2 regions of the Peribacillus phoenicis genome follow, and region 2 is predicted to be linked to the other one. Evidence: a T-box and tRNA genes for the amino acid it is inferred to sense, from the RefSeq annotation. Region 2 holds a T-box; the other holds one or more tRNA genes.
What was found. The T-box of region 2 lies ahead of argS (arginine--tRNA ligase). A T-box ahead of a tRNA ligase gene usually reads a tRNA of that ligase, here a tRNA-Arg.

Region 1 (5,224 bases), 4.7 Mb from region 2:
GTACCGAAGTTCCTGATTCCACGCTGCCAAGAAAAGCCTCTAGTGAGATGTAAGGTGCCCGTACCGCAAACCGACACAGGTAGGCGAGGAGAGAATCCTAAGGTGTGCGAGAGAACTCTCGTTAAGGAACTCGGCAAAATGACCCCGTAACTTCGGGAGAAGGGGTGCTTTTTAGGGTGAATAGCCCAGAAAAGCCGCAGTGAATAGGCCCAGGCGACTGTTTAGCAAAAACACAGGTCTCTGCGAAGCCGCAAGGCGAAGTATAGGGGCTGACACCTGCCCGGTGCTGGAAGGTTAAGGGGAGAGGTTAGCGCAAGCGAAGCTTTGAACCGAAGCCCCAGTAAACGGCGGCCGTAACTATAACGGTCCTAAGGTAGCGAAATTCCTTGTCGGGTAAGTTCCGACCCGCACGAAAGGTGTAACGATCTGGGCACTGTCTCAACGAGAGACTCGGTGAAATTATAGTACCTGTGAAGATGCAGGTTACCCGCGACAGGACGGAAAGACCCCGTGGAGCTTTACTGCAGCCTGATATTGAATTTTGGTACAGCTTGTACAGGATAGGTAGGAGCCTGAGAAGCCGGAGCGCCAGCTTCGGTGGAGGCGTTGGTGGGATACTACCCTGGCTGTATTGAAATTCTAACCCGCGCCCCTTATCGGGGTGGGAGACAGTGTCAGGTGGGCAGTTTGACTGGGGCGGTCGCCTCCTAAAGAGTAACGGAGGCGCCCAAAGGTTCCCTCAGAATGGTTGGAAATCATTCGTAGAGTGTAAAGGCACAAGGGAGCTTGACTGCGAGACCTACAAGTCGAGCAGGGACGAAAGTCGGGCTTAGTGATCCGGTGGTTCCGCATGGAAGGGCCATCGCTCAACGGATAAAAGCTACCCCGGGGATAACAGGCTTATCTCCCCCAAGAGTCCACATCGACGGGGAGGTTTGGCACCTCGATGTCGGCTCATCGCATCCTGGGGCTGTAGTCGGTCCCAAGGGTTGGGCTGTTCGCCCATTAAAGCGGTACGCGAGCTGGGTTCAGAACGTCGTGAGACAGTTCGGTCCCTATCCGTCGCGGGCGCAGGAAATTTGAGAGGAGCTGTCCTTAGTACGAGAGGACCGGGATGGACGCACCGCTGGTGTACCAGTTGTCTTGCCAAAGGCATAGCTGGGTAGCTACGTGCGGACGGGATAAGTGCTGAAAGCATCTAAGCATGAAGCCCCCCTCAAGATGAGATTTCCCATGGCGCAAGCTAGTAAGATCCCTGAAAGATGATCAGGTTGATAGGTCAGAGGTGGAAGCGTGGCGACATGTGGAGCTGACTGATACTAATAGATCGAGGACTTAACCAACGCTTTTAAAAAAATGAAATACCTTCTTATTATCTAGTTTTGAAGGAACAACGTTCCTTATATGTTTGGTGGCGATAGCGAAGAGGTCACACCCGTTCCCATTCCGAACACGGCAGTTAAGCTCTTCAGCGCCGATGGTAGTTGGGGGTTTCCCCCTGTGAGAGTAGGACGCCGCCAAGCAGTTATATATGGAGGATTAGCTCAGCTGGGAGAGCATCTGCCTTACAAGCAGAGGGTCGGCGGTTCGATCCCGTCATCCTCCACCATTTTTACACTTGCCGGTGTAGCTCAACTGGTAGAGCAACTGACTTGTAATCAGTAGGTTGGGGGTTCAAGTCCTCTTGCCGGCACCATTTTCATACAAGCTTGATATAGCATATATAAATAGTTTATATGAGCCATTAGCTCAGTTGGTAGAGCATCTGACTTTTAATCAGAGGGTCGAAGGTTCGAATCCTTCATGGCTCACCATTTTATTATGCGGGTGTGGCGGAATTGGCAGACGCACCAGACTTAGGATCTGGCGCCGCAAGGCGTGGGGGTTCAAGTCCCTTCACCCGCATGTTCGCGGAAGTAGTTCAGTGGTAGAATACAACCTTGCCAAGGTTGGGGTCGCGGGTTCGAATCCCGTCTTCCGCTCCACTATTTATTTATGCCGGGGTGGCGGAACTGGCAGACGCACAGGACTTAAAATCCTGCGGTAGGTGACTACCGTACCGGTTCGATTCCGGTCCTCGGCACCATCTTAATATGCGCCCGTAGCTCAATTGGATAGAGCATCTGACTACGAATCAGAAGGTTGTAGGTTCGACTCCCGCCGGGCGCACCATATTTTTTTTCGGGAAGTAGCTCAGCTTGGTAGAGCACTTGGTTTGGGACCAAGGGGTCGCAGGTTCGAATCCTGTCTTCCCGACCATTATTTTTTCGGGGCCTTAGCTCAGCTGGGAGAGCGCCTGCCTTGCACGCAGGAGGTCAGCGGTTCGATCCCGCTAGGCTCCACCAAAAAAACTTGACAAGCCGTTTTGGGTTTGTTATGATATGAAAGTTGATTCTTTAAGAAGAGTCAAATTGCTCTTTGAAAACTGAACAAAACAAAGCGCCAACGTTAAATTTTAAGTGAGCACACACTATCAAAAAAGCAAATGAGCAAGTCAAACATTTCTTCGGAGAGTTTGATCCTGGCTCAGGACGAACGCTGGCGGCGTGCCTAATACATGCAAGTCGAGCGAATCGATGGGAGCTTGCTCCCTGAGATTAGCGGCGGACGGGTGAGTAACACGTGGGCAACCTGCCTATAAGACTGGGATAACTTCGGGAAACCGGAGCTAATACCGGATACGTTCTTTTCTCGCATGAGAGAAGATGGAAAGACGGTTTACGCTGTCACTTATAGATGGGCCCGCGGCGCATTAGCTAGTTGGTGAGGTAATGGCTCACCAAGGCGACGATGCGTAGCCGACCTGAGAGGGTGATCGGCCACACTGGGACTGAGACACGGCCCAGACTCCTACGGGAGGCAGCAGTAGGGAATCTTCCGCAATGGACGAAAGTCTGACGGAGCAACGCCGCGTGAACGAAGAAGGCCTTCGGGTCGTAAAGTTCTGTTGTTAGGGAAGAACAAGTACCAGAGTAACTGCTGGTACCTTGACGGTACCTAACCAGAAAGCCACGGCTAACTACGTGCCAGCAGCCGCGGTAATACGTAGGTGGCAAGCGTTGTCCGGAATTATTGGGCGTAAAGCGCGCGCAGGTGGTTCCTTAAGTCTGATGTGAAAGCCCACGGCTCAACCGTGGAGGGTCATTGGAAACTGGGGAACTTGAGTGCAGAAGAGGAAAGTGGAATTCCAAGTGTAGCGGTGAAATGCGTAGAGATTTGGAGGAACACCAGTGGCGAAGGCGACTTTCTGGTCTGTAACTGACACTGAGGCGCGAAAGCGTGGGGAGCAAACAGGATTAGATACCCTGGTAGTCCACGCCGTAAACGATGAGTGCTAAGTGTTAGAGGGTTTCCGCCCTTTAGTGCTGCAGCTAACGCATTAAGCACTCCGCCTGGGGAGTACGGCCGCAAGGCTGAAACTCAAAGGAATTGACGGGGGCCCGCACAAGCGGTGGAGCATGTGGTTTAATTCGAAGCAACGCGAAGAACCTTACCAGGTCTTGACATCCTCTGACAACCCTAGAGATAGGGCTTTCCCCTTCGGGGGACAGAGTGACAGGTGGTGCATGGTTGTCGTCAGCTCGTGTCGTGAGATGTTGGGTTAAGTCCCGCAACGAGCGCAACCCTTGATCTTAGTTGCCAGCATTCAGTTGGGCACTCTAAGGTGACTGCCGGTGACAAACCGGAGGAAGGTGGGGATGACGTCAAATCATCATGCCCCTTATGACCTGGGCTACACACGTGCTACAATGGATGGTACAAAGGGCTGCAAACCTGCGAAGGTAAGCGAATCCCATAAAGCCATTCTCAGTTCGGATTGCAGGCTGCAACTCGCCTGCATGAAGCCGGAATCGCTAGTAATCGCGGATCAGCATGCCGCGGTGAATACGTTCCCGGGCCTTGTACACACCGCCCGTCACACCACGAGAGTTTGTAACACCCGAAGTCGGTGAGGTAACCTTCATGGAGCCAGCCGCCTAAGGTGGGACAGATGATTGGGGTGAAGTCGTAACAAGGTAGCCGTATCGGAAGGTGCGGCTGGATCACCTCCTTTCTAAGGATAATTACGAGAGCGCTTTTGTTTTGTTCAGTTTTGAATGAGTAATTCATTCAAATAGGAAAGACAGTCATCACGATGTGATGGATTCTTTCTGCTTTGTTCCTTGAAAACTAGATAATAGATAGAAGGCAATTAATTTTTTTCAAAGCATCTGTAAGATCTTTTTTAACGGTTAAGTTAGAAAGGGCGCACGGTGGATGCCTTGGCACTAGGAGCCGATGAAGGACGGGACTAACACCGATATGCTTCGGGGAGCTGTAAGTAAGCTTTGATCCGGAGATTTCCGAATGGGGAAACCCACTGTTCGTAATGGAACAGTATCTTTACCTGAATACATAGGGTACTGAAGGCAGACCCGGGGAACTGAAACATCTAAGTACCCGGAGGAAGAGAAAGCAAACGCGATTTCCTGAGTAGCGGCGAGCGAAACGGAATTAGCCCAAACCAAGAGGCTTGCCTCTTGGGGTTGTAGGACACTCAACATGGAGTTACAAAGGAACGGGGTAAATGAAGCGATCTGGAAAGATCCGTCGAAGAAGGTAAAAACCCTGTAGTTGAAACTTCGTTCCCTCCTGAGTGGATCCTGAGTACGGCGGGACACGAGAAATCCCGTCGGAAGCAGGGAGGACCATCTCCCAAGGCTAAATACTCCCTAGTGACCGATAGTGAACCAGTACCGTGAGGGAAAGGTGAAAAGCACCCCGGAAGGGGAGTGAAATAGATCCTGAAACCGTGTGCCTACAAGTAGTCAAAGCCCGTTAATGGGTAATGGCGTGCCTTTTGTAGAATGAACCGGCGAGTTACGATTTCATGCGAGGTTAAGTTGATGAGACGGAGCCGCAGCGAAAGCGAGTCTGAATAGGGCGAATGAGTATGAGGTCGTAGACCCGAAACCAGGTGATCTACCCATGTCCAGGGTGAAGTTCAGGTAACACTGAATGGAGGCCCGAACCCACGCACGTTGAAAAGTGCGGGGATGAGGTGTGGGTAGCGGAGAAATTCCAATCGAACCTGGAGATAGCTGGTTCTCTCCGAAATAGCTTTAGGGCTAGCCTCAAGATGAGAGTATTGGAGGTAGAGCACTGATTGGACTAGGGGCCCCCAACGGGTTACCGAATTCAGTCAAACTCCGAATGCCAAATACTTATTCTTGGGAGTCAGACT
Region 2 (5,224 bases):
CCTTTGTAAAATTTAACTTTACTAGTTTACTATGGAGAATAGCTTTAAAATAGAGGTACATTGTGGAAAGGCATTTCTAACCTTCGTGTGGGTTGAATTAATCCGTTCGTGGGTCGAATTAATTCATGTGTAGGTCGAATTAATCCGTTCGTGGGTCGAATTATTTCACTGAAGGACGAATTATTCCGTATGAAGGACAATTGATTCGTAAGTAGAAGGGGAGAGTTAATATGTCACATTTTGCATTACAGTTTTATGGTTTTAACGTATGGGCAAATAATCAGATTTTCAACCGCTTAAAAGAGATTCCAAAGGATGTTTACCATCAAGAAGTTCAAAGTGTGTTTTCATCGATATCGAGTGTGATGGCCCATGTGTATCTTTCCGATCTGGGTTGGGTGGAGGTTTTTTCCGGTAAAAGCATGAACCATGCGTTGGAGCTGGCAGAACAACTGAAGGAACAAACAGAGTCAAAGGAATTGGAGGAAATGGAGGCCATGTTTTTTGAGTTGTCCGGGCGGTACAAATCGCTGCTTAGCCAAAAAGAAAATTTAGATAAGCCTCTTATAATTGAGAATCCAGCTGGCGGTCAAATGAAAACAAGTGTTGCCGAATTGGTTCCGCATGTCGTGAATCATGGAACATATCATCGCGGCAATATCACAGCCATGTTGCGCCAAATGGGATATGCCTCTACTTCGACGGATTATGGTCTTTATTTGTTTTTAAAAGGGGAGTAACTGGATTTCAATTGCTAACTGCCGGGACTGTTAGCCTGACATTGAAAAATTGGCAGTCCTGTTCTTAAAGTGAGGCCACCTGTCATTTTGAAGATAATGAAATCCTATAAATGTGAACAGGTTAACCGGTTTTTACTGGTTGACCTTTTTTACGTTTGCAGCTGGAAATGACTTGTACATGACATTTGTCATCTTCTAGTCATGACACCTGGTACTAATAATTTCAGGTTGATTTCTTTATACTATGTAATAACGACAAATAAAAGGAAGTGCAATTGAATAATGACCTTGCAAAATACGAAATCCTTGAAAAAACAAATTGCTCCTTTTGAACAATCAACGACAAAGCAAAGTATATGGCAGATCATCAATACCTTGGGGCCATTCATTATTTTATGGTACCTGGCATATATAAGTCTTTCCGTTTCTTATTGGTTAGCTTTAATACCAGCTGTGATTGCTGCTGGCTTCTTGACAAGAATATTCATCATTTTTCATGATTGTACGCATCATTCGTTTTTCAAAAGCCGCCGTGCGAATAGAATAGTCGGGACTATCATGGGTGTTTTGACTTTATTCCCGTTTGATCAATGGGGACATGAGCATTCGGTGCATCACGCAACAAGCGGTAATTTGGATAAGCGGGGTACAGGGGATATTTGGACCCTTACTGTCGATGAGTATTTGGCTGCACCGTTTAAACTTCGTTTTGCCTATCGTTTTTATCGCAATCCATTGGTTATGTTTGGTTTGGGACCAATTTATGTATTCCTTCTTAAAAATAGATTTAACCGTAAAGGTGCTAGAAAGAAGGAAAAAAATAATACGTATTTGACGAATGCATTAATCGTCGTTTTAGCGGCATTGCTTTGCCTTGCAGTAGGCTGGCAGTCGTTCCTTCTGGTACAAGGTTCCATTTTCATGATTTCTGGTTCAGTCGGCATTTGGCTGTTTTACGTCCAGCATACATTTGAGGACTCTTATTTTGAAGAAAATGAGGAGTGGGAATATGTATTGGCAGCAGTGGAAGGAAGTTCTTTTTATAAGCTTCCAAAACTGATGCAGTTCCTTACTGGTAATATCGGTTACCATCATGTTCACCATTTAAGTCCAAGGGTACCTAACTATAAATTGGAAATGGCGCACAATAATACGCAGCCTTTAGAGAACGTTCCAACGATTACTCTTGCGACAAGCTTGCGCTCACTCCGTTTCCGTTTATGGGATGAGGAATCCAAGAATTTTGTCGGTTTCAAAGATATAAAATATTTAACGAAAAAAAGTGTTCCCGCTCAAGTGAAATCTGAACTGTAACGTTCATGTATCATTCCAGACTCCCTTAATAATCCTCGGATTTGGGGGAGTCTTTGCTTCATATAAGGAACTCGATAAAGGAGAGAACTTAAAATGATTCGAATTGTCATTGCAGAGAATCAGCAAATGCTGTTAGAGGCAATAAGTTCTCTACTCAATCTTGAAGAAGATATAGAAATTGTCGGGCAAGCGGGTAATGGAGAAGAAGCGGTGGCTCTTGTACACCAATTACAGCCTGATGTGTGTATCATGGATATGGAGATGCCTGTAATGAGCGGACTTGAGGCAGCAGAAGCATTAAGGTCAATTGAATGTAAAGTGGTCATTTTAACGACATTCCGAAGGACTGGTTATTTTCAACTCGCAATAAAGGCTAATGTAAGTGGTTATTTATTGAAGGATAGCCCGGGTGAAGAGTTAGCTTGCTCGATTCGCAGCATAATGGATGGCAAGCGAATATATTCCCCAGATCTTATAGATGAGTCTTCCAGCAATAATGGCCGGGAAATGGGAGTGTTAGGTTTGTTAGCCGATGGTCAATCAAAAATTGAGCCGTCTAATCAGCAAAGCGGCACAATTGGGACAGTAAGGAAATATTTTTCCACCATCAAGGATAAAATGAAGTTACCGGCAGGTTAGATTTGTTACTTAATTCTGTTGACACGTTTTTTTTAATTGTGTACGATGGATTAAATTATAATATTGAAAATTCTGTGATGAAGAGAGTAGTTCATTTTGAAATGGAAAGCGAGTTAGGGATGGTGGGAGCCTAATGCAGGACGGATGAATGAAGCGCACTTTGGAGAAATTTCTTGAACCGTTTAGTAGGGAATATCGGGGAGTCACCTCGTTAACAATGGAAAGTGGTCACAATTTGTGGCAACTAGAGTGGTACCACGGGAATTCATGCTCTCGTCTCTTATTTAGAGGCGGGGGCTTTTTTGTTTAGGAGGGAAAATGACGATGAATAAACCAATTGCAGAAATGATTTCAACTGCTCTGAACAATGAAATGCCAGCAAGTGAAATAGAAAAATTAATGGAAAAGCCAAAATTGATGGAATTAGGTGATGTTGCCTTTCCATGCTTTACTCTTGCGAAAAAATTCAAAAAGTCGCCTCAGGTGATTGCGTCTGAAATAGCCCAACAATTAAATAGCAAGTTGATCCAAGAAGTGAACGTTGTGGGTGGTTATCTGAATATCTTCGTCAATCAACAGCTGGTGACGGAAAACGTGCTGCAAACGGTATTAAGTGAAAAGGATCAGTATGGTTCGATGCAGCCTGTACAGGAAAATGTCGTGATTGATTATTCCTCCCCGAATATTGCCAAACCTTTTTCCATGGGGCACTTACGCTCAACGGTCATAGGGAATGCACTGGCTAACATCGCCGAAAAAAATGGCTACAATGCCGTGCGTATTAATCATTTAGGAGATTGGGGCACGCAATTCGGCAAGTTGATTGTCGCGTATAAGCTGTGGGGCGACAAAGAGGCGATCGAAGCTTCGCCGATTCAGGAATTATTGAAGATCTATGTGAAGTTCCATGATAGAGCCGAAAGTGATGAATCGTTGAATGAACAAGCACGCGCAAGCTTCAAGTCGCTTGAAGATGGGGACGAGGAAGCACTAGCATTGTGGAAATGGTTCAGGGATGCGTCTCTAAAAGAGTTTGAGACGATTTATGATTTATTGGGCATCCGTTTTGATTCCTATGCCGGCGAAGCGTTTTACAATGACAAAATGGATGCGGTTGTCGGGGAACTAAAAGAAAAAGGCTTACTTACCCTATCCGAAGGTGCCTATGTCGTGCAATTGGAAGATATGCCGCCTTGTTTGATTACGAAAACGGATGGTGCGACACTTTATGCCACGCGTGATTTAGCTGCCGCCATGTATCGTAAAAAACAGTATGAGGCGAAGAAAACATTTTATGTTGTCGGAAACGAACAATCCTTGCACTTTAAACAACTCTTTAACGTCATTGAAAAAATGGGGTATGAATGGGCAAAGGATTTGCAGCACGTAGCATTTGGCATGATGTTAAAAGACGGTAAGAAAATGTCGACACGTAAAGGGAAAGTCGTGCTCCTTGCGGATGTATTGGCAGAGGCGATCGAAACTGCGAAGCGCAATATTGAAGAAAAAAATCAAGCGCTAGAACAGAAAGAACTGGTTGCAAGACAGGTCGGTGTCGGAGCGGTAATTTTTAATGATTTAAAAAATAACCGCATGAACGATATTGATTTTTCATTAGAGCAAATGATGAATTTTGAGGGGGAAACGGGTCCATATGTACAGTACACATATGCGCGAATTTCCTCATTGCTTGAAAAAGGTGAATTTAACGAGCAGGCCATCACTTTTGACGCTTTAGGTGAATATGCGTGGCCAGTCATCCAGCTGCTGGAGCAATATCCGAGCATTGTCCAAAAATCGTTTGAACAAGCCGACCCGTCACAAATCGCGAAATTCAGCTTGCATTTATCGCGTGCATTCAATAAGTATTATGCACATACAAAGATCCTAGTTGAAGATGAATGGAAACAAATGAAACTCTCATTCGCTTTTTCCGTAGCGATTGTATTGAAGGATGCGCTAAGTTTATTGGGAATTTCCGCGCCGAAAAAAATGTAAAGTAAAATGAAAGAATCCATTTTGAACTTTCAAAATGGATTCTTTAAAATCTTACTCGATGACATCGAACCATAAGGGAGATTTATCATCAATTTCACCGTTATAATTGATCGTGATTTCTTCGCCAGCCTTTATGTCTTTATGTGCATAAAAGTCTATTGTTAGATCATCTAAATTATTATCATACGTAGCATTCGGAGTGTATGAATGATTGAATAGTGATCCTTTTCCTAAGGCAATGGCCGTTTCATCGTCATCTCCCCAATGGAAACAGTGATGAAAGAGTGACGTTTTCTTTAAATATTTCCATTCGCTTTTCGGTGAAATGATGACAGGTGATGCCTCGATGAGTTCATCCTTTTTAATATCCCTTACCGCATATATTCCCCTCCCATATTTCCCCGTATTTTTTATACAGATTGGTGATACGGCCTCAATGGCTTTTTTCCAGTCCTGCTTGGCTTTCAGTTTTGTTTCATCTAGGTCACCAAGATGCTTATTTAAGTAATCACTGCGATTGCGAATGAATTCGA

Region 1: it has a tRNA-Arg gene. The T-box ahead of argS (arginine--tRNA ligase) is inferred to sense a tRNA for this amino acid. The anticodon was not compared.

Annotation. Positions count from the first base shown of each region.
Region 1 is NZ_JBDFMF010000001.1:5,252,323-5,257,546, forward strand. It holds rRNA gene ABC374_RS26030 (23S ribosomal RNA) at 1-1,343, shown strand, start outside; rRNA gene rrf (5S ribosomal RNA) at 1,408-1,523, shown strand; tRNA gene ABC374_RS26040 (tRNA-Val) at 1,534-1,609, shown strand; tRNA gene ABC374_RS26045 (tRNA-Thr) at 1,621-1,696, shown strand; tRNA gene ABC374_RS26050 (tRNA-Lys) at 1,739-1,814, shown strand; tRNA gene ABC374_RS26055 (tRNA-Leu) at 1,824-1,905, shown strand; tRNA gene ABC374_RS26060 (tRNA-Gly) at 1,911-1,985, shown strand; tRNA gene ABC374_RS26065 (tRNA-Leu) at 1,998-2,086, shown strand; tRNA gene ABC374_RS26070 (tRNA-Arg) at 2,096-2,172, shown strand; tRNA gene ABC374_RS26075 (tRNA-Pro) at 2,183-2,259, shown strand; tRNA gene ABC374_RS26080 (tRNA-Ala) at 2,270-2,345, shown strand; rRNA gene ABC374_RS26085 (16S ribosomal RNA) at 2,504-4,054, shown strand; rRNA gene ABC374_RS26090 (23S ribosomal RNA) at 4,231-5,224, shown strand, end outside.
Region 2 is NZ_JBDFMF010000001.1:547,925-553,148, forward strand. It holds gene ABC374_RS02805 (DinB family protein) at 231-740, shown strand; gene desA (Delta(5) desaturase DesA) at 1,023-2,054, shown strand; gene ABC374_RS02815 (response regulator) at 2,148-2,693, shown strand; T-box leader at 2,759-2,977, shown strand; gene argS (arginine--tRNA ligase) at 3,012-4,691, shown strand; gene ABC374_RS02825 (SET domain-containing protein) at 4,743-5,159, opposite strand; partial or broken gene ABC374_RS02830 (CotH kinase family protein) at 5,172-5,224, opposite strand, start outside.